Halorhodospira halochloris: one gene and its partner. The protein of the gene in region 2 interacts with the protein of the main gene of each other region in a pairwise test. Links are inferred from orthologs where the notes say so. Each region holds a gene or a part of one and is shown on either strand. Other genes may lie near its edges. The genes, in order: odhB and lpdA.

Region 1 (9,967 bases), 2.6 Mb from region 2 along the record:
CGGCGCATGGAGATAGAATCAAGTACCAGGCGTTCGGCCTTGGAAGAACAGCGTTCTGAGCGGTTGCGCCGGGCCGAGCGTGCTGAACAGGGGGAGCCACGCACCCCGCAAACCTCTGCAAGTGCTACCGCGGGTGTTACTAGCAGTGATTCCTCTTCCTCTCCGCCCCCTGCCCAAGATCCGGACTCAACCCAAGCACAGCAGGGCACTGCTGATGGCGGTCAAGAGCAGCAGCCTAAGCGCCACGAAGAGCAGCAAAATAAGCAGGAGCAGCAGGAGTGAGCGGCCAGGATCAACCGCGTGGGGAAGGTAATAATGCTGACGCGGAGCAGAACGCTGAGCGCGCCGCTAAGGCTGGGGAGTATGCCGCAACCATGGAGCAGCCCCTGCTAAGCCACCTGAAGGAGCTGCGCTCCCGGTTGCTGAAGATAACCGGGGTGGTTTTGATCGCATTCTTAGCGCTCTACCCTTTCCGCGATAATCTATACAGCCTGATTGCTGGACCGCTGCAGGAAATTCTGCCCGAAGGCACTTCAATGATCGCCATCAAGGTGGCGTCGCCTTTCCTGATCCCGATGAAGCTGGCCCTCGTCGCTGCGGTGGTGATCACTATTCCCTATATCCTCTACCAGATCTGGGCTTTTGTTGCCCCGGGGCTCTATAGGCGGGAGCGGCGCTTGGTTTGGCCGCTGCTCATATCGAGCACTTCGCTGTTCTATCTGGGCGGGGCTTTCGCCTTTTTTGTGGTCTTCCCCATTGCCTTTCGCTTCTTCGCCTTTGTCTCACCTGAAGGGGTGCAGATGATGACCGACATTGGCGAGTATCTCTCGTTTGTACTGACCCTTTTCTTTGCCTTTGGGGTCGCGTTTCAGGTGCCCATTGCTACGATATTGCTGGTGCGCACCGGGGTGACCACTCGCGAGGATTTGGCCGCTAAGAGGCCGTATGTGATTGTGGGGGCCTTCGTGCTCGGAATGCTTTTGACCCCACCTGATGTGCTCTCCCAGGTCTTGCTGGCGATACCGGTGTGGCTGCTCTATGAGATAGGTATTCTGTTAGCGGGCCGGCCGCGGCTGGTGGGTGATAAAGATTCAAAGCAGGCTGCGCGGGGGTCGTAGTCGCAAAGCTGAGTTAGAGTTTATATATGAGCGCAAAAGACGGTTTCCTGCAAAAGCTGCGCAGTTCCTACCTCCACGGGGCCAATGCCGGTTACATTGAGGGCCTATACGAGGCTTATCTCACCGACCCTGAGAGCGTGGAAGCCGATTGGCGTGACTACTTCCGTGCCTTAGAGCGCTCCGCCGGCAACGGTCAGGACGTCCCTCACAGCCAGGTGCGCAAGCGCTTCGAGCGCTATGGCCGTGCCGGCTGGCGGCGCCGGGGTGGTGCAGGTGTTGCTGAGCTTAGCCCTGATGCTGCGGAGAAGCAGGCCGCAGTGCTGCGCCTTATCAATTCTTATCGCTTTCGCGGCCACCAGGCGGCCGATTTGGACCCCCTGCAGCTGCGCCCTAAACCCCCAGTGCCAGATCTCGATCCGGCTTTCCACGGCCTGGGCGAGGAGGATCTGGACGAAACCTTCAACACCGGCTCGTTATACGCAGAGCCACGCATGACTCTGCGCGAGATCATTGCTCTGCTCCAGCAGGTTTATTCAGGTGCGCTGGGCTCGGAGTATATGCACATAACGGATACCGAGCAAAAACGCTGGATCCAGCAAAGGGTTGAGGGGAGCAGGGGACAACCGCGGTTGAGTACGGCGCGCAAAAAGGAGGTTTTCGAGCGCTTGGTTGCCGCGGAAGGGATTGAGAAGTATCTGCACTCGAAGTACGTTGGCCAGAAGCGGTTTTCTCTCGAGGGTGGGGATGCCCTGATACCGTTACTGCATGATCTGATCCAGCGCGCCGGGACTCAGGGCATCAAGGAGATGGTGCTGGGCATGGCCCACCGGGGCCGGCTTAACGTGCTGATCAATATCCTCGGTAAGGATCCGGGAGATCTATTCGCGGAATTTGAAGGGCGTTACCAGCGCGACGGTAATGGCTCAGGTGACGTCAAGTACCATATGGGCTTTTCCTCCGATGTCCAAACTCCTGGCGGCCCCATGCATATAGCCTTGGCATTTAATCCGTCCCACCTCGAGATAGTTAATCCGGTGGTCGAAGGCTCTTGCCGGGCGCGCATGCGGCGGCGCCGAGATGATGAGGGCGGGCAGGTTCTACCGGTGCTCATTCACGGTGATGCTGCATTCGCCGGTCAGGGTGTGGTAATGGAGACCTTTCAGCTGTCGCAGGCGCGGGGTTTCTACACCGGCGGCACAGTCCATGTGGTAATCAATAATCAGATCGGCTTTACCACTTCAAATCCGCTCGATACGCGCTCTAGCCTCTACTGCACTGAGGTAGCGAAAATCGTCCAGGCTCCAATCTTCCATGTCAACGGTGATGATCCAGAGATGGTGGCATTTGCCACCGCGCTGGCTTTGGATTACCGCAACACCTTCCGCCGTGACGTGGTTATCGATATGATCTGCTATCGCCGCCACGGCCATAACGAGGCGGATGAGCCGGCCGCCACCCAGCCTATGATGTATCAAAAGATACGCAATCGTCCGACTGTGCGCCAGTTATATGCCCAGCAATTGGCTGAGGAGGGAGTGTTTGGTGCCAATGAGGCCGAAGAGATGGTCGGCGACTACCGGGCAGCGCTTGAAAACAGGGAAGTTGTCGCCACCAACATCATAACCGGGGTGCGGAATGAGTTTGTGGCCGATTGGCACCGGTTTTTCGATGGCTGTTGGCACGAATCGGTCGATACTGCAGTAAGTCAGGAGCGCTTGCGAGACCTGCAGGCGATACTCGATGTTCTGCCCGAGGGCTTTGAACTCAACCCACGCGTTGCAGCGATTCGCGAGAGCAGGCGGAAGATGGCTGCGGGGGCTTTGCCGCTTGATTGGGGATTCGCTGAGACCATGGCCTATGGCACTCTACTGCAAGACGGTTACCGGGTGCGGCTGAGCGGCCAAGATTCTGGGCGCGGTACATTCTTCCATCGCCATGCGGTCCTCCATAATATGGCCGATGGCTCCACCTTTACGCCTCTGCAAGATGTCACGACCGAGCCCAAGGACTTCGTGGTTATCGATTCGCTGCTATCAGAGGAGGCGGTGCTGGGCTTTGAGTACGGATATGCCACGAGCGAACCCGATACCTTAACCATCTGGGAGGCGCAGTTCGGTGATTTTGTTAACGGCGCCCAGGTGGTAATTGATCAGTTTATTGCCGCTGGTGAGGCCAAATGGGGCAGGCTTAGCGGCTTGACACTGTTTCTGCCGCATGGCTATGAGGGCCAGGGTCCGGAACACTCCTCTGCACGCCTCGAGCGTTTTCTCCAGCTCTGTGCCGAGGAGAATATACAGGTATGCGTACCATCGACGCCGGCTCAGTTCTACCATATGCTGCGCCGGCAGATGCTGCGCCGGTTCCGTAAGCCGCTGATCGTCCTGACACCAAAAAGCTTGCTTAGGCATAAGCTGTCGACATCCAGTCTTGATGACTTGACTAGGGGTAGCTTCAGCACAGTTATCGATGAGATCGACCCGATAGATCCTCAACAGTGCAAGAGGGTAGTGCTGTGCGCGGGCAAGGTCTATTACGATCTGCTTGAGGCGCGCCGCCGACTCGGGCTCGAGAAGGTTGCGATCCTGCGCATCGAGCAGCTCTACCCATTTCCAGAAGGCTCACTCAAAGAACTAATGAGTCAATGTTACCCTGGAGCAAGAGTAGTGGTTTGGTGTCAGGAAGAGCCGAAGAATCAGGGTGCGTGGTATTCCACCAATCACCATATACTAAATTGTCTGGTTGGCGATCAAAGGTTGCACTATGCCGGGCGCCCTGCTGCTGCATCACCGGCGGTAGGCTATCCCAAACTGCACCACGAGCAGCAGCGTGAGTTGGTTGATAGAGCCCTGGGTGTAGAGTCTGTCTAGGAACAAAGAGGGCAAGGCTTTAGAGTAGCGTCCTGGCTGGTATCTGGAGCAGTTACCGGAGCCGCAGTTAAGCAAGCAAGGGGAGCCCCATGAGCGTGGAGATAAAAGTCCCGGAGTTGCCTGAATCAGTGGCTGAGGCGACGGTAGTTGCCTGGCATAAACAGCCGGGTGATAAGGTTGCTAGGGATGAAAACCTCGTCGATCTTGAGACAGATAAGGTTGTGTTGGAGGTGCCAAGCCCGGCAGATGGGGTCTTGGGGCCGGTTCACAAACCGGTCGGAGAAGTGGTTACCGCAGACGAGGTGCTCGGCGCTGTAGAACATGATAACGGCCCTGGCTCCGTCACGGAGGTCGCCCCGGAGGCGACGCCGGCTAAGAATCAGGAGTCGCCGCAGAGTGGCTCAGCCGGCTCCGCATCAGCTCAGAGTGATGATCGCGGTGCAGAGCCAGGCGCTAGAGAGGCGGATGAAACAGAGACTGATCCAGCGGCGGAAGCCCCCAACCAGGTCAATCTGGATGATCTCAGCCCGGCAGTTCGGCGTCTGGTCATGGAGCATGATCTGGATGCGTCGCTAATCGAGGCGTCATCTCAGGACGGCAGGCTTACCAAGGAAGATGTGCTCCGTCACCTTGAACAGGGTAAACCGACAGTTGGCCCTGAGGCTCAGGCTGCAGCAGCTGCACCAGCGCTGGGCGAGCGCCCCGAGGAGCGGGTGCCGATGACGCGGCTGCGCCAACGCATAGCTGAGCGGTTGGTTGAGGCGCAACGCACGGCCGCTATGCTGACCACATTTAACGAAGTGGATATGCAGCCAGTTATGGATATCCGTTCGCGCTATCGTGATCGCTTCGAAAAGATGCACGATGTGCGCCTCGGCTTTATGTCGTTCTTCGTAAAGGCTGTTATTGAGGCGCTCAAGCGCTATCCGGCGGTAAATGCTTCGATAGACGGCAGTGATATCGTTTATCATGGTTACTACGATATCGGTATAGCCGTATCTTCACCACGAGGACTGGTTGTGCCGGTGGTGCGGGATGCTGATCAGCTCTCATTCGCCGAGATCGAAGCCCAGATCAACGAACTGGGGCGCAAAGCGCAGGCCGGCAAGCTCGCTATGGACGAGCTGACCGGAGGGACATTCACTATCACTAATGGCGGTATCTTCGGATCGTTGCTCTCGACTCCGATCCTCAATCCGCCGCAGAGCGGCATCCTGGGTATGCATAAGATCCAGGAGCGCCCGGTGGCGCAGGATGGGGAGGTGGTGATTAAGCCGATGATGTATTTGGCGCATTCCTATGATCATCGGCTCATTGATGGCCGCGAAGCGGTCCAATTCCTTGTCACTGTCAAAGAGCAGATTGAAGATCCGGCGCGTTTACTGCTTGAGGTTTGATCATGTCAAACGGTTATGATGTTATCTTCATTGGCGCTGGGCCAGCCGGATACGTGGGGGCGATTCGTAGCGCTCAACTCGGTATGCAGGTCGCGGTGGTGGACAATTTTGTCTTTAAGGATGGCAAGCCGGCACTTGGTGGTACCTGCTTGAATGTCGGTTGTATCCCCTCAAAAGCGCTACTCGACTCATCAGAACAATATCATAAGGTAACGGAACATCTTTCTGCGCACGGTATTACCGCCCGAGGGGTGGAGCTAAACGTGGAACAGATGATTGCCCGTAAGGATAAGGTCGTAAAGGATCTGACCGGAGGCATTCGCCAGCTCTTTAAGGCCAATAAGATCGAATGGATCCACGGTCACGGCAAGTTGGTCGACAATCGTGAGGTTGAGGTTACCAATGCGGATGGTACTACCGAGAGGTACACAGCCGGGTCAGTGGTGCTTGCACCTGGTTCGTGCAGCATTGAGATAGGTTCAGCACCACTGGATGGCGACAAGATCATTAACTCTGATCAGGCCCTCGACCTCACCGCTGTGCCCCCCCGGCTTGGTGTTATCGGTGCGGGTGTAATCGGACTGGAAATGGGCTCGGTATGGAGTAGGTTGGGTTCCGAGGTGGTGCTCCTTGAGGCTCAGGATGAGTTGCTTGGTCCGGTGGATAGGCAGGTAGTCCGCACCGCGCAGAAGGCGTTCAAGGATCAGGGCCTGGATATCCGCTTAGGTTGTCGGGTTACTGGTACAGAGATTGGTAGCGGTGCAGAGGCAGCGGTTACGGTTAACTACGAAGACAAAAAAGGTGAACAGCAGTTGACGGTAGATAAGCTCATTGTCGCTGTTGGGCGTCGGCCGAACACCGATAATCTGGTCTCAGGCGATGTCGATCTGCTGCTTGATGAGCGCGGTTTTATCAACGTCGATGAGCACTGTCGCACAAATCTGCCCGACGTCTACGCCATAGGCGATGTGGTTCGCGGGCCGATGCTGGCCCACAAAGGGCAGGAAGAGGGCGTGATGGTCGCCGAGCGCATTGCCGGTAAGGCAGGCCATGTCAATTATGAGACCATCCCCTGGGTAATCTACACCGATCCGGAGATTGCCTGGGTCGGTCGAACAGAGGCGCAGCTCAAGGCGGCTGGAGTGCCGTTCAACATCGGTACATTCCCCTTTGCTGCCACTGGCAGGGCGCGGGCAATGGATCACTCTACTGGCATGGTCAAGCTGCTTGCCCACGCCGAGTCTGATCGGTTGCTGGGGGCCCATATAATTGGCCCGCAAGCCTCTGAGCTGATCGCCGAGGCGGTGGTGACAATGGAGTTTGCCGGCTCGGCAGAGGACCTGGCACGGACAATGCATGCCCATCCGACACTCTCCGAGGCGGTTCGGGAGGCGGCTTTGGCGGTAGGCAAGCGAGCCCTGCACAAGGCAAATTAGTAGCGCAGGTCTGGTGTGGCCCTTGTCTGGTCGGGCGTGTGGTCTAGTGGGTAAGTGAAGGAGCACCCCGGCACCGCGCCCGTCCCGTGTGAGGGAATGCGGCTAGCTCATCTAAGCAGCCTGAGGCAGGCTGCCCGCCGACCTGCCTGCCTAATCCTCACCAATGGAGCGGATAAAATCGCGCAGGCCGCTAATATAGGTGTCGCCGCTGACCCTGAAGCCGGTGTTGTGATCGCCCCTGATCTGGAGCATCTGCCCCCTATCGCCGGCTATTTCCAGCAGTTGCTGGGAGTGTTGAAAGGGGATTATTTCATCCTCCGGGCTGTGGACTACCAAAACCGGCTGATCAGTTTGCCTGAGGTACTTGGCCGTGGGGTACTCCAGCCGGGTTAGCAGGCGAGTGGGGAAGAACGGATAGATATCCCCGGCTACGTCCTCAGCTGAAGTGAAGGTCGACTCTAGAATCAGGGCGCTGGGCTGGCGATGAGCGGCAGCCTCCGCAGCAAGTGGGCCGCCTAATGAGCGGCCGAAGTAGACGGTTTTGGGCCCAGCCAGGCCATCACGGTTTTCCTCCAGCCATTCGGCAGCTGCGCGGGCATCACGGCGAAGCCCTTGTTCGTGGGCGCGGCCTTCGCTTTGGCCGTAGCCACGGTAGTCAAAGATTACAACGTCTAGGCCAAGCTCGGAGAATATTTCGATCGAATCGAGGCGATGGGATATATTGCCGGCGTTGCCGTGAAAGAATAGCAAGGTACCTCGCGCCTGGGGGGATTTAACATGCCAGCCGTGGAGGTCAACATTGTCCTCGGTTGTGATAGTTAAATCTTGCCACTCAAGTCCAAGCTTATCGGGCGTTGCCACCAGTTCCCGCCCAGGGATCTGCGGGAGATGAACCATACGCTCTTGCATGGTGTAGAGCATGGCTGCAAATGCCATATAGGCCACCACCGCGAAAGCTATGATGATTAATAGGAATCGCATCGAAAGTAATCAACCTCTTAGCCAGCAGGCTACCCGATGACCGATGCGGGGCTGAAATTCCTTGGGTGCAAAGTATTCGCACCGACCGATCATTACCTGCGAACAGCGTGGGTGAAAACGACAACCCTCCGGTGGTGAGACGAGACTGGGTGGCTCACCCTTAGGAACGCGACGTTGGCGGCGGGCATTGGCAGGGTCGGGGTCGGAGAGGGCGGCTAGCAGTGCCCCTGTATACGGGTGAAGAGGGCGCTCGAGCAGACTGTCGACCGGTGCTTGTTCGATTATCCGTCCAGCGTACATGACCATTGCGCGGTGAGCATAATGGCGCACGGTAGAGAGATCGTGGGTGATATAGAGAAGTGCTATGCCGTGAGCGAGCTGGACGTGGCGCAAGAGCTCTAAGATCTCTACTCTCACCGATGCGTCCAGCATAGATACCGGCTCGTCGGCAATGATCATCTGCGGACGCAGGATAAGTGCGCGAGCTATTACCACGCGCTGTTGCTGACCGCCACTTAGTTGGTGGGGAAACTTGCGCCAGACCTCGTGTGGAGGCTCTAGGCCAACCTCCTTGAGCGCCTCCTTAATTCGGCGTTGGCGTTCTTCTTTGCCGCTTATGCCGTGGATAATCAGCGGCTCCTCAAGGATGCGGCGAATGTCCATGTAGGGGGGCAAGGCCCCATAGGGATCTTGCTGAACATAGCCAACCTTGGCGCGATAGGCCTTTAGGGTCTTTCCTTGCAGGTTTGTCAAAGAGCTGCCGGCGAAGCGCACATCACCGCCGGTCGGGCGATGCAGGCCGAGCAGGGTACGGGCAAGCGAACTCTTGCCACAGCCGCTCTCACCAACAATTGTTGCAGCCTCGCCGGAGTCTAGTGAGAAGCTGACATTATCTACTGCTTGCACCGATCCGATGCGCAGGAATCCCCACTGGCGAAGCTCGAAATGGGTCTGAAGCCTGTCCACAACCAGCAGCGGCTCTTTTAAGGCAGCCGAGTCTGCGCCGGTTTTGGTAACGGCTAAGTTCGATCCTGTGTTACTCATTACTAACTATCTCCCCGCGAATGCAACCAACAGTTGACCCAGTGGCGGGGGCGGAGGTTCGCTGCCGGCGGGTCGGCACTACAGCGCGCAAAACGCTTGGGACAACGATCAGCAAAGCGGCATCCAGAGGGCGGGTCGATCAGGCTTGGTGGTCGACCGGGAATGGATTTTGGGTGCTCTTTTTGACGTAGATGGGGAACCGACGCCATTAGCATTTGGGAGTAAGGGTGAGCGGGGCGGGTAAAGAACAGTTCTGCGTCGGCAACTTCGACTATTCGTCCGGCATACATTAAGGCGACGCGGTCGGCGAGTTCGCTGGAAGTGGCGACATCGTGGGTTATGAGGATGAAACTTGTGCCGCGCTCGTTTTTGATGCGCTTGAGCACATTCATAATAGACGCCTGAGTCAAGACATCAAGCGCCGAGGTTGGCTCATCGAGGATGATCAAGTCCGGCTCAGTAACCAAGGCCATGGCAAGAACGGCGCGCTGGCGCATGCCGCCAGAAAGCTCATGGGGGTAGCGCTGCAGAAAGTCCGGGGCTATCCCAACCTCCTCAAAGGCTTCGGCGGCACGCTGCATGGCGCGGTGTTTGGACCAGCGCCGATGGATACGCAGCGGTTCTGCGACTTGTTCGCCGACACGGACTACGGGGTTTAGCGCATTCATGGCTGCCTGCATGACTAAGGCCATGCGCGTCCAGCGGATTTGGCGGCGAAATTGCTCCTCACTCAGGGCGAGGACATTCTCACCGGCAAGGCGTACTTGTCCACTAGGGGGGTAGGCGTTGCGTGGTAGAGTCCGCAACAAGGCCTTGGCAAGTGAACTCTTGCCGCAACCAGATTCGCCCAGCACTACTAGGGCCTCATTGCGGCGCAGCTCTAGATTGACGCCGTCAACGGCGAATACCTCGCCATCTTCAGTGCGGTAGCGCAAACGCAGCTCTTCTATCTCCATTAATGAGCCGCTCGACATCACAGATTCCTCAGTCGGGGGTTGAAGACGCGATCCAGAGCAAAACCCAGCATAGCGAAACCGAGTCCGGTAAGCATCAACAGTGCTGCCGGGCTAAGCACCCAGTAATAAAAGCCGTGATAGAGGGCACTCTGGTCCTGAGCATCGTAC
Region 2 (10,099 bases):
GCTTCTTGGCTCATAAACTGCTCACGCATCTCATCTTGGGTGAACGCATCTTCATCAGCGCCGGCCGCGCTTGCGACCTCTTCAAGGATAGCGTTTACGCTCGACTGCCCGACCGCCATCATGGAGCAAAACTCCTGATCTCCACCAGGCATGGTCACATAGTCACCCTTGATACGGTTAGATCCCTGTAACTCTTGTTCTACCACACCCCGGGTAACTTCCTCGAAGTGGGCTCCAGTAGAGATTTCGCCATCCGTTTCAATGGTACGCTCGTACTGTTCAGCCATTGACTCAATCTGGGTACCCATTTGGGCCGCCAACTGTTGTCGAGCCTGCAAGTCGGCGCGACTCTGGTCACGACTAAAGCTGCCGGCCGTGGCAACACAAGCGGTTGCTGCGAGCCCATCTTCGGCGTGCGGCTGAGTTACCCAATCGGGCAGGTCTGACATGTCCGGGTCGTCATCCTCAGGAGTTGTCTCGCAACCAACTACCAAAGCTAGCGGAAGACCCAACGCCAAGACCGATATAAGACTCTTTTTCATAAAACTACTCCTTTCATCTACAACGGCACCGCATTAGCACAGCCTCCACCCCATGTAATGGCGTGGGACTATACTCACTTCATTCATTAAACCCACTGTTTTCAAGCAACACGTACACAGTGGGCGAACTGCCATCACCAACGAAACGAACTGATCGCACCATCGCCTCTACGGTTGCATCCGTCTCAGCGTGAGTTATTCGTCCGTAGTAGCCTCCCCCTGACGTGCGACCGATATTAATTTCTTCGCTTGTAATGTCAACGTGCTCGGAGCGAGCTATGCTTACCAAAGCCTCTTCAACAGCCCGCATAATCTTTTTGGACAGCAGGTTACGCGACAAATGGCCGGAGAAGGTGCCGATCTCTAGGCCTGGTGACTGAGACCTAAGTTCTCGGTGCCAGTCCCTATTCCACCTGTCTGACTCATCTGCTAGCACCACCCCCTTTAAAGCCACCCTGGCATATTTAAGGGTACCCTTTCGACAGGTGTTGGCCAGCACCATATTCGGGTCAGCGCCCTGCTCAAACTCCAGACTCGACTCTTCAACGTGGTTAAGGCTTAGTCCGCGGGAAGAGTCGCTAGTCTCACTGACCTGTTCGTATGACTGGACATCAACCCCGTACATGGCTTGAATCTGGTCAAGGGCATTATCAAAAAAAAGGCTGTATTGGGTGGGCAGGTTTGCAGCTATTTGGCTAACCGTAACTACTGAGGCATAATCGAGATCCGCACCATCTGCACACAACCACTCAGGGTCGCATTTCTCTGGCTGGCATTTGCGCTCAGGGCACTCCTCACGAATCCAGCCAGGATCACTCCTGTCAACGATATAAGCATAACCAAAGTGATAGTTGCCGTCAGTCCACACCGGGGCGAGAGCAACTTCTTGACTACCCAGATGATAAGGCCCTGCGCCTTCCAACTCGTCTTTGCTCGGCGCACTAACCCCGAGCATGTCAGCTACCGATTCCATAGCACGGTGTTGGCTCAGCTTTTCTAGATCCGTGCCTGGTGAACCGAAACGTCCCGCAATGCCAATTGCACCTTTGGCGTCTTCGCCGTAGGGAGAACTCAACCAACACGGCTCATCGGCATAGCTAAAGTCCTCATCATCAGCCGGGTGCTGCTGCGTCCCTGAACACCCCCCCTGTAACAACACCAAGAGCACTACGAGTGCTAATGGCAAAGCGCCTAAACCTCCATAGAGGGGTTGCAGATGGCGCGTTAGGGAATTTCTTACAAGCCCCCGATTGCTATGGTACCCCTGACAAAGGCACCACTCCCCCCGCCTAGGTGACATGGCCATTCCTCTAAAACTCTCTGTACGCCTCAGTCCTGCTCGCCACGTTTACCAGGTAGTTGCGTGTCTCTTCGTACGGCAGATCCTCAAGCATCCGTTCATAAACCTCTTCGGGCTCCATACTGTTTATAACCTCTGCAGCTTCGGCAACGTTTGTACCGTCTACAAAAGTCCTAGCTACATTACCCGCCCCGGTGTTATATGCGGCTATAACTGCATACATCCTGCTTTCAGGGTCTTCAATGCTTGATAGATGTGAAGACTCGAGTATGTCCAAGTAGGCCGCCCCCGCTTGGATATTATTCTCAGCGTTATATAAGTAATCAGGCGATAACAGGCGTGGCTCGCCATAAACCTGCTGCGCTATGTCTTTGCCCGCGGTCTCCGGCACAATCTGCATCAAGCCATAAGCGGGAATATGGGACCGAGCCATCGGGTTGAAGCTGCTCTCGCTGTGCATAATTGCCATCATTAAGGCCTCATCCACCCCATACTCCTGGGCTTCACGCTCGATTTGAGCACGATATTCCTCGGCTTTATCACTCGGCCTTTTCTCTGGCATAGGCACAGACATTGATATAACTCCGCGTGAATCGTCGCCTTTAGGCTCTTCCCGCTCCTCCACCTCTGCCTTCTCAATCATCCGCTCGGCGTCTTCGGGAGAGATCTCATTGAGTACCCTTTCATTGCCTGCCGATGTCGGCGCACCATCACCCAGGTCTACCTTTTCTTGAGTTCTCTGCGTAACCTCATCGCCTTCGTAGGCCTCATCCATGGTCCGGTTAAGCAAGTCATCGAACTTGAGCATTAACCCCTCAGCACCTTCATCTTCGGGCACATCAACGGTGATCTCGTTCTCTTCATAGTCGACTACCGAGCGCGAGCTTTGATCCTCGCTGTATTCAACCCAGCGGTGGCGATCGCTTACCTGGGGATCCTCCCACTGCGAGCGCAGCTCTTCCTGATATGCCTCGAACTCTTCATGAAATGTATCTTGGAATTCTTGGAAGGACTCCCGGAACTCGTCCCGATGATCCTCAAACGCCTGCTGTCTTTCCTGCTGAAATTCCTCGAAGCGATCCTCAACAGACCAAGTCAGAATCGGCACCGAACACAAGACCATCCCCGCCCCTATAAGGATATAGTTAGCTCTCATCCCAACACCTATCTATTTCCTGCACGGTCTCAATGGCTATCCTACCTTCGAGTTCATAAATGGCACAAGGGGGAACCTCTACAAACTTCGCCGGCGCCACCATCCACCCCGGTGTGGAGATCTTGGCGCCAGGGATGGCGCCATGAAGCCTCCAGGGATGGATTCACGGCGTCCTCCACACCGGGGCGGATGGTAGCGCCGGCGAAGTTTATAGAGGCCACCAAGGGGCAGGGATATAATTCGATCTGGCTGCTGTGTAAGCGGCAGGGAAAAGGCAACAAAAACCTTCTTCTGCATACATATAATAGGATACTGCGTGGTACAATATTTAGTATCGCGCAGTATCCAGAGCTTCACCATCGCACAGCTCAGAGTGGCAAATTTTAGTAACCCGAACCAAAGCCACTCTTAAATCTAATTAGTCTGGACAGGCAATAGCTACGCTGACCTCAGTTGCCCAGTTGCCTATCCATCCTGTTCAACGCCTCTTGGCTCATGAATTGCTCACGCATTTCCCCTTGAGTAAACACTTCCTTATCAGCGCCGGCGGCTGATGCCACCTCATCCAGAATAGCATTAACGCTCGATTGGCCAATTGCCATCATCGAACAGAATTCACTGTTGCCATTAGGCATGGTTACATAATCACCCTTGATACGGACTGATCCCCGCAATTCTTGCTCGATAACACCCCTGGTTACCTCTTCAAAATGGGCTCCTGTAGTGATCTCTCCGTCCGTCTCAATGGTCCGCTCGTACTGCTCCGCCATTGACTGAATCTGTATGCCCATCTGCGCTGCTAGTTGCTGCCTTGCCTGCAAATCGGCTCTACTTTGATCACGGCTAAAGCTATTCGCCGTTGCTACGCAAGCTGTTGCTGCCAGACCATCTTCCGCAAATGGCTGTGTTACCCAGGATGGAAGACTGGCAAGGTCTACATCATCTTGCTGATCCTCTGGAGTACTACCGCACCCTGAAACCACGGCAAGTGGCAATGATATCAGTAGAGCAGACAAAAATTTTCTGTTCATAAAACAGTTCCTCAAGATACAATAATTCTAATTACGCTAAACTGTTATAGTACGCGTTCTGATACGACTCCAACTAATCTCTTCCCTCCTCAAAAGTTACGATATGCCTCAGTACGACTAGCAACGTGCACAAGATAATTTCTGGTCTCATCGTAAGGAAGATCGGCTAGCAGGCGCTCATATACCTCGTGCGGAGTGAGATCGTTGATAACTCTAGCTGCTGCCCGTATATTACGACCATCAACAAAAGCCCTAGCAACATTGCCTGCACCCGTATTGTATGCGGCTATTACGGCATACATCCTGCTTTCAGGGTCTTCTATTGCTGAAAGATAGCTGTAAAAGAGAATATTCAAGTAGACAGCGCCAGCTTGAATATTATTTTCAGGGTTGTACAAGTATTCTGGAGAGAGAAGCTTCATCTCGCCATAAACACGCTGTGCCACGTCTTTACCTGCAGTCTGCGGGACAATCTGCATCAACCCGAACGCTGGTATATGCGAACGCGCCATTGGATTGAAACTACTTTCGCTATGCATGATAGCGATCATCAGGGCTTCCTCAACTTCGTAGCGCTCCGCGTGGCGCCTGATCTGCTCGCGAAACTCCTCCACTTTGCGGCTAGGGCGCTGCTCCGGCATGGGCACTGTAAGTGATATAACGCTGCGGCTCTCTTCGCCCTTAGGCTCTTCACGCTCTTCAAGCTCAGCCTGGGAGATCATCTCATCGAGATCTTCAGGTTTTATCTCACTGAGGACCCGCTGATCACTTGCAGCCTCTGGGGCATCTTCGCCTAGACCAACTCGCTGCTGAGTACGCTGGGTAACTTCATCTCGATCATAGGCCTCATCCATGGTGCGCCCCAACAGATCATTAAGATGGGACAAAACCCCCTGAGTCCCAGCTTCTGAAGGGACATCGATGGTTATGCTATTTTCCTCATAATCCACCACCGTCCTTGAGCTCTGATCATCGCTATACTCAACCCAGCGATGTCTATCGCTTATCCGAGGCTCGCGCCAATTTGCCCGGAGCTCCTCCTGATAGGCTGCAAACTCTTCATGAAAGGCGTCCTGAAACTCCTGAAAGGCCTCTTGAAAATCACTTTGATGTTGCTCAAATGCTTGTTGGCGCTGCTGCTGAAAACGCTCGAAAGCACTTACTTCAGACCACGCAAGCATCGGCACCGTGACAAGACTGACCGCCACCCCAAAACCTAAACCGATTAGGCCGTACCGAGCCATACCCACCCTCCTCACATAACACGGTTATAACTTATCAAGACAGATAATAGCGCGAAAATTATGGGGCCGCTACAGTTTTATAAAATAAATACTGCATTCCACGCCGGGGCCACCGGATAGCCCAGGGGGGTCTCGGAGCCCCCCCCCCTAATAGCGCTACTGGCAATACTTTTAGCGCTTCTTCTTTGGGATCAAATCAGTCAACGTGCCTGCCGCAGCTTCGGCAGCCATAGCAACCGTCTCGGAAAGGGTAGGATGGGGGTGTACCGTCAAACCGATATCGTGGGCTTCGGCGCCCATCTCAATGGCTAGGACCACCTCGGCGATTAGCTCGCCAGCACCGGGGCCGACGATGCCACCGCCGATAACGCGGCCGCTTTCTGAGTCGAAGAGAAGTTTTGTTAAGCCGTCACCACCCCCCAGAGATAACGCCCGGCCGTTAGCTGCCCAAGGGAACATCCCTTTTTCATAGTTGATCCCTTGCGCTCGTGCTTGCTCCTCAGTCAACCCTACCCAAGCCACTTCCGGGTCAGTATAGGCAACCGAAGGTATAGCCCTAGCATCCCAGGCACTGCGCTCACCACTGCAGACTTCTGCTGCTATCTTGCCTTCGTGCACAGCCTTATGCGCCAGCATCGGCTGCCCGACCAAATCACCTATAGCGTAGATATGCGCCGCAGCGGTGCGCATATGCTCATCGACTGCGATAAATCCTTGCTCATCAACACTCAAACCGGCCTCGGCAAGGCCAATGCCGTGCCCATTCGGGCTCCTACCAACCGCCACCAGCACCTTATCAAATCGCTCACTACTCTCTCCTTCGCTGCCCTCCATGGCTACAGTTAGCGATTTCTTATTGGCCTTTATCGCGGTAACTTTGGTATTTAGATAAATCGAATCGCAGCGCTTATCGAGGCTTTTGCGTAAAACCTTAACCAAATCCTTATCTACCCCCGGTAGCAGCCGGTCAGCCAATTCTACTACGGTAACCTTAGAGCCGAGCCCGCTGTAAACCGAGGCCATTTCAAGGCCAATAATCCCGCCCCCTATGACCAAGAAGCGCTCCGGGATCTCGTCTAACTGCAAAGCTCCCGTCGAATCGATAATCCGCTCGTCGCCCATATCAATCCCGGGCGGCACCACCGGGCTTGAGCCTGTAGCCAAGATGCACTGGCGGAAACTTAGAGTTCGCGTCTCCCCTTGTCCCTCAACGTGGAGGCTGTGCGAATCGAGCAATCTCCCCCGACCGGTGACCACCTCAACCTTACGTTGCTTAGCCAACCCGGCCAAGCCATCGGTAAGTTGCTTAACGACACTGCGTTTCCATGCGTTGAGTTGATCTAGATTTACCTTCGGCTTGCCGAAGCTGATTCCGTGCTCCCCCATCTGTTCGGCCTCGTCCTTGACCTTGACAGCATGGAGCAGGGCCTTCGACGGTATACAGCCGACATTCAAACAGACTCCGCCGAGGACTGGGTACTGATCAACCAAGATGACTTTCAGCCCCAAGTCAGCGGCGCGGAAAGCGGCAGAGTAGCCACCCGGCCCCGCACCGAGGACTAACAGATCGCAATCAGGGTTCGCCGGCGTCTCACCTGCCGCCGGCGCCGGCTCCTGGCCACTCGCCACGCTACTGCTGGCTTGTCCTGAGGCGCTCTCCGCCCCCTGATCGCTAGTAACTGGCTTAGCACCAGCATCGGCACCAGTGTCGATGTCGGTATCGGTCGCTGCTTCTGCCTCCAAGGTTAAGATTACACTGCCTTGTGAGACACGGTCACCAACACCTACTTGGAGCTCCTTCACAACTCCTGCAGCACTAGCCGGCACCTCCATGCTTGCCTTGTCCGACTCTAAGGTAATCAGTGGCTGTTCGTGCTCGATGCGATCTCCCGGAGCGACTAACACCTCGATTATTTCCACATCCTCGAAATCGCCAATATCCGGTACTTTAAGCTGTTGCTCTGCCATCACTGCCTATCCTTTAATCCTATAAGGAACCCCTAATCCCCCCAGGGGCCCAATTGGTTGCCCAAGGTGGAGGTCTTGGCGCCAAGGATGGCGCCATGAAACCTCCAGGGATGGATTCAGGCGTCCTCCACCCTGGGGCAGCCGACTGGGCTTTCCGAGGGAGTTTTTAGCGGCGCTCTATAGGAAACCGCTAAAACCCACAACGCTTAGAGGCGCCCTAAAGCACCAACCGGCGCAGATCTCCCAAAACCTTCGCCAAAAAGTTAGTAAAGCGCGCCGCCATCGCCCCGTCGATCACTCGATGATCGTAAGAGAGTGACAACGGCAACATTAATCGGGGCTCGAATTCTTTGCCGTTCCAAACCGGCTTAGTAGCTGAACGCGATGCGCCTAGAATCGCCACCTCGGGGGCATTAACGATGGGTGTAAAGGCAGTCCCGCCAATGCCACCGAGGCTGGAAATAGTGAAACAGCCACCTTGCATATCGGCGGAAGAGAGCTTGCCCTGGCGGGCCTTTTGCGAGATCTCACCTAATTCAGCAGCAATCTCCATTACCCCCTTACCATCAACTCCACGCAGTACCGGCACTACTAAGCCATCCGGTGTATCGACAGCAACACCGATGTTGCAGTACTTCTTGACGATTAGCTCCTGGCCGTCCGCAGCCAAACTGGAGTTAAACCGTGGCATCTCGTGCAGGGCAGCGCTCACCGCCTTAACCAGAAACGCCAGCGGGGTGAGCTTGACCCCGCGGTTTTCCGCTTCTGGCTGCATAGATTTACGAAACGATTCCAACTCGGTGATATCCGCCTCATCGAACTGAGTGACGTGGGGAACATTGAGCCAGCTGCGGTGCAAATGGGGGCCCGAGAGGCGCTGAATCCGGGTCAATGGTACCCTCTCGACCTCGCCAAACTGGCTAAAATCTATCTCTGGTAGCGGCGGAATTGCCCCACTTGCGGTGCCTTCTGCAGCTGGCCCTGGTGCTGCACTAGTTGCTGCCGCTTGCTGCATTGTCTGCTTAACAAAGGCCTGGACATCGTCTTTGCGAATCCTACCGTAGCGCCCGCTCCCGCTGACCAGGCCAAGATCGACCCCCAGCTCGCGGGCGTAGCGGCGTACCGCTGGGCTAGCGTGGGCGGCACGATGCCGCTCGCGATCGATGCGTGCGTCACTCGCGCCCGCAGCCTCAGAAGCCGGAGCAGCAGCGCTCGATTCTGGTGACGCTGCAACCTCCGCTTGAGGGGTAGCGGCAGCACCTGCCGAAGCGCTCTCCTCCGCGGCACTAGGTGTCGCCGCCGCCTGCTCACTGGCCCCGGTAGCGGCCTGGCCACTATCAACGGTGGCTGAATCCTGAGACTCGGCAGCAGCCGCAGTATCCAGGGTAAGAATGACGCTGCCCTCCGAGACGCGGTCCCCCACCCCGACGTGGAGCTCTTGGACTACGCCACCGGCGCTCGACGGCACTTCCATGCTCGCCTTATCCGATTCCAGTGTGATCAGCGATTGCTCCGGGGCAACCACATCCCCCGGAGCAACCAACACCTCGATGATTTCTACATCTGCAAAATCGCCGATATCAGGGACCTTGACTTGTTCAACTGCCACGGTCACACCTCCCACGGATTAGCGGCATCAGTGGCAAGTCCATACTCTTTCACGGCCTGTCCTACCTTAGCCGCATCAATCTCACCCTGCTCAGCCAGCGCCCACAATGCCGTCGTCGTGATCTGGTAGCGATCAACCTCAAAGAAGCGGCGCAGACTCTCGCGAGTATCCGAACGCCCGAAACCATCGGTCCCCAGCACCCAGTAGGGCCGATCAATATACGGCCTAACCTGCTCGGCGTAGGCGCGGACATAATCGGTCGCGGCGACAGCAGGTCCCGTATAATCGGCCAAGCACTGCTCGATATAGGGGCGTGCAGCTTTGCTAGCGCCGTGCAAGCGCTGCTGACGCTGACAGCTCATGCCGTCTCGAGCCAGCTCAGTAAATGATGGACAACTCCAAATGTCGGCCTGCACCCCCCAGTCGTCTTCAAGCAGCTGCGCCGCTGCCATCACTTCGCGCATGATACTTCCGGAACCGAGCAGCTGAACCCGCGGCGCATCAGACGCAGCATCACCGTGGCTAAAGCAGTACATGCCGCGCAGGATGCCCTCCTCGACCCCCTGCGGTAACGCCGGCTGCGGGTAGTTTTCGTTATATATAGTGATATAGAAGAAGACATTATCCTGATCGGCAAACATCCGCTGCATACCGCCTTGGAGAATAACCGCAAGCTCATAAGCAAAGGCCGGATCGTAGCTGATGCAGTTAGGAATAGCCGAAGCCAAAAGGTGGCTATGGCCATCCTGGTGCTGCAGCCCCTCGCCGTTGAGCGTAGTCCGGCCTGCGGTGCCGCCCATTAAGAAGCCGCGCGCCTGGATATCGCCCGCCGCCCAAATAAGATCCCCGACACGCTGGAATCCGAACATTGAGTAGAAGATATAGAATGGGACCATATTAACGCCGTGATTAGCGTAAGCCGTAGCAGCGGCTATCCAGGTCGACATAGCCCCCGCTTCGTCGATCCCCTCTTCCAAGATCTGACCCTTCTTATCCTCTTTATAAAACATCAATTGATCGGCATCCTCGGGCTCGTAGAGCTGCCCGACCGAGGAGTAGATGCCAAGCTGACGAAATAGCCCCTCCATACCGAAGGTGCGCGCCTCATCCGGGACTATCGGTACGATATTCTGACCAACATTCTTATCCCGCGTCAGTGCCGTCAGGGCACGGACAAAGGCCATTGTGGTCGACTGCTCGCGATCGCCACTGCCCTCAAGCAGGGCCTTAAACGTATCCAGCTGCGGAA

Evidence for each region.
Region 1: the proteins of lpdA (region 2) and odhB interact in binary tests that used the Escherichia coli proteins (3 or more experiments, as listed by UniProt). The link is inferred for Halorhodospira halochloris from one-to-one orthologs.

The regions. Positions count from the first base shown.
Region 1 is NZ_AP017372.2:108,028-117,994, forward strand. What follows is about bases 3,407-6,228. They hold odhB (2-oxoglutarate dehydrogenase complex dihydrolipoyllysine-residue succinyltransferase), read left to right. Parts: upstream 3,407-4,074; coding sequence 4,075-5,382; downstream 5,383-6,228. Other genes in these bases: HH1059_RS00530 (2-oxoglutarate dehydrogenase E1 component), read left to right, coding at 3,407-3,985; lpdA (dihydrolipoyl dehydrogenase), read left to right, coding at 5,385-6,228. Outside these bases: Sec-independent protein translocase protein TatB, read left to right, coding at 1-282; twin-arginine translocase subunit TatC, read left to right, coding at 279-1,118; more of HH1059_RS00530, read left to right, coding at 1,145-3,406; more of lpdA, read left to right, coding at 6,229-6,818; HH1059_RS00545 (alpha/beta hydrolase), read right to left, coding at 6,969-7,799; HH1059_RS00550 (ABC transporter ATP-binding protein), read right to left, coding at 7,809-8,843; HH1059_RS00555 (ABC transporter ATP-binding protein), read right to left, coding at 8,846-9,817; HH1059_RS00560 (ABC transporter permease), read right to left, coding at 9,817-9,967. UniProt on the Escherichia coli protein: E2 component of the 2-oxoglutarate dehydrogenase (OGDH) complex which catalyzes the second step in the conversion of 2-oxoglutarate to succinyl-CoA and CO(2).
Region 2 is NZ_AP017372.2:2,674,832-2,684,930, forward strand. The notes cover bases 4,844-7,797. They hold lpdA (dihydrolipoyl dehydrogenase), read right to left. Parts: upstream 7,242-7,797; coding sequence 5,445-7,241; downstream 4,844-5,444. Other genes in these bases: HH1059_RS12300 (transglycosylase SLT domain-containing protein), read right to left, coding at 4,844-5,273; aceF (dihydrolipoyllysine-residue acetyltransferase), read right to left, coding at 7,459-7,797. Outside these bases: HH1059_RS12280 (hypothetical protein), read right to left, coding at 1-542; HH1059_RS12285 (hypothetical protein), read right to left, coding at 622-1,728; HH1059_RS12290 (transglycosylase SLT domain-containing protein), read right to left, coding at 1,853-2,998; HH1059_RS12295 (hypothetical protein), read right to left, coding at 3,448-4,029; more of HH1059_RS12300, read right to left, coding at 4,119-4,843; more of aceF, read right to left, coding at 7,798-8,850; aceE (pyruvate dehydrogenase (acetyl-transferring), homodimeric type), read right to left, coding at 8,853-10,099. UniProt on the Escherichia coli protein: Lipoamide dehydrogenase is a component of the glycine cleavage system as well as of the alpha-ketoacid dehydrogenase complexes.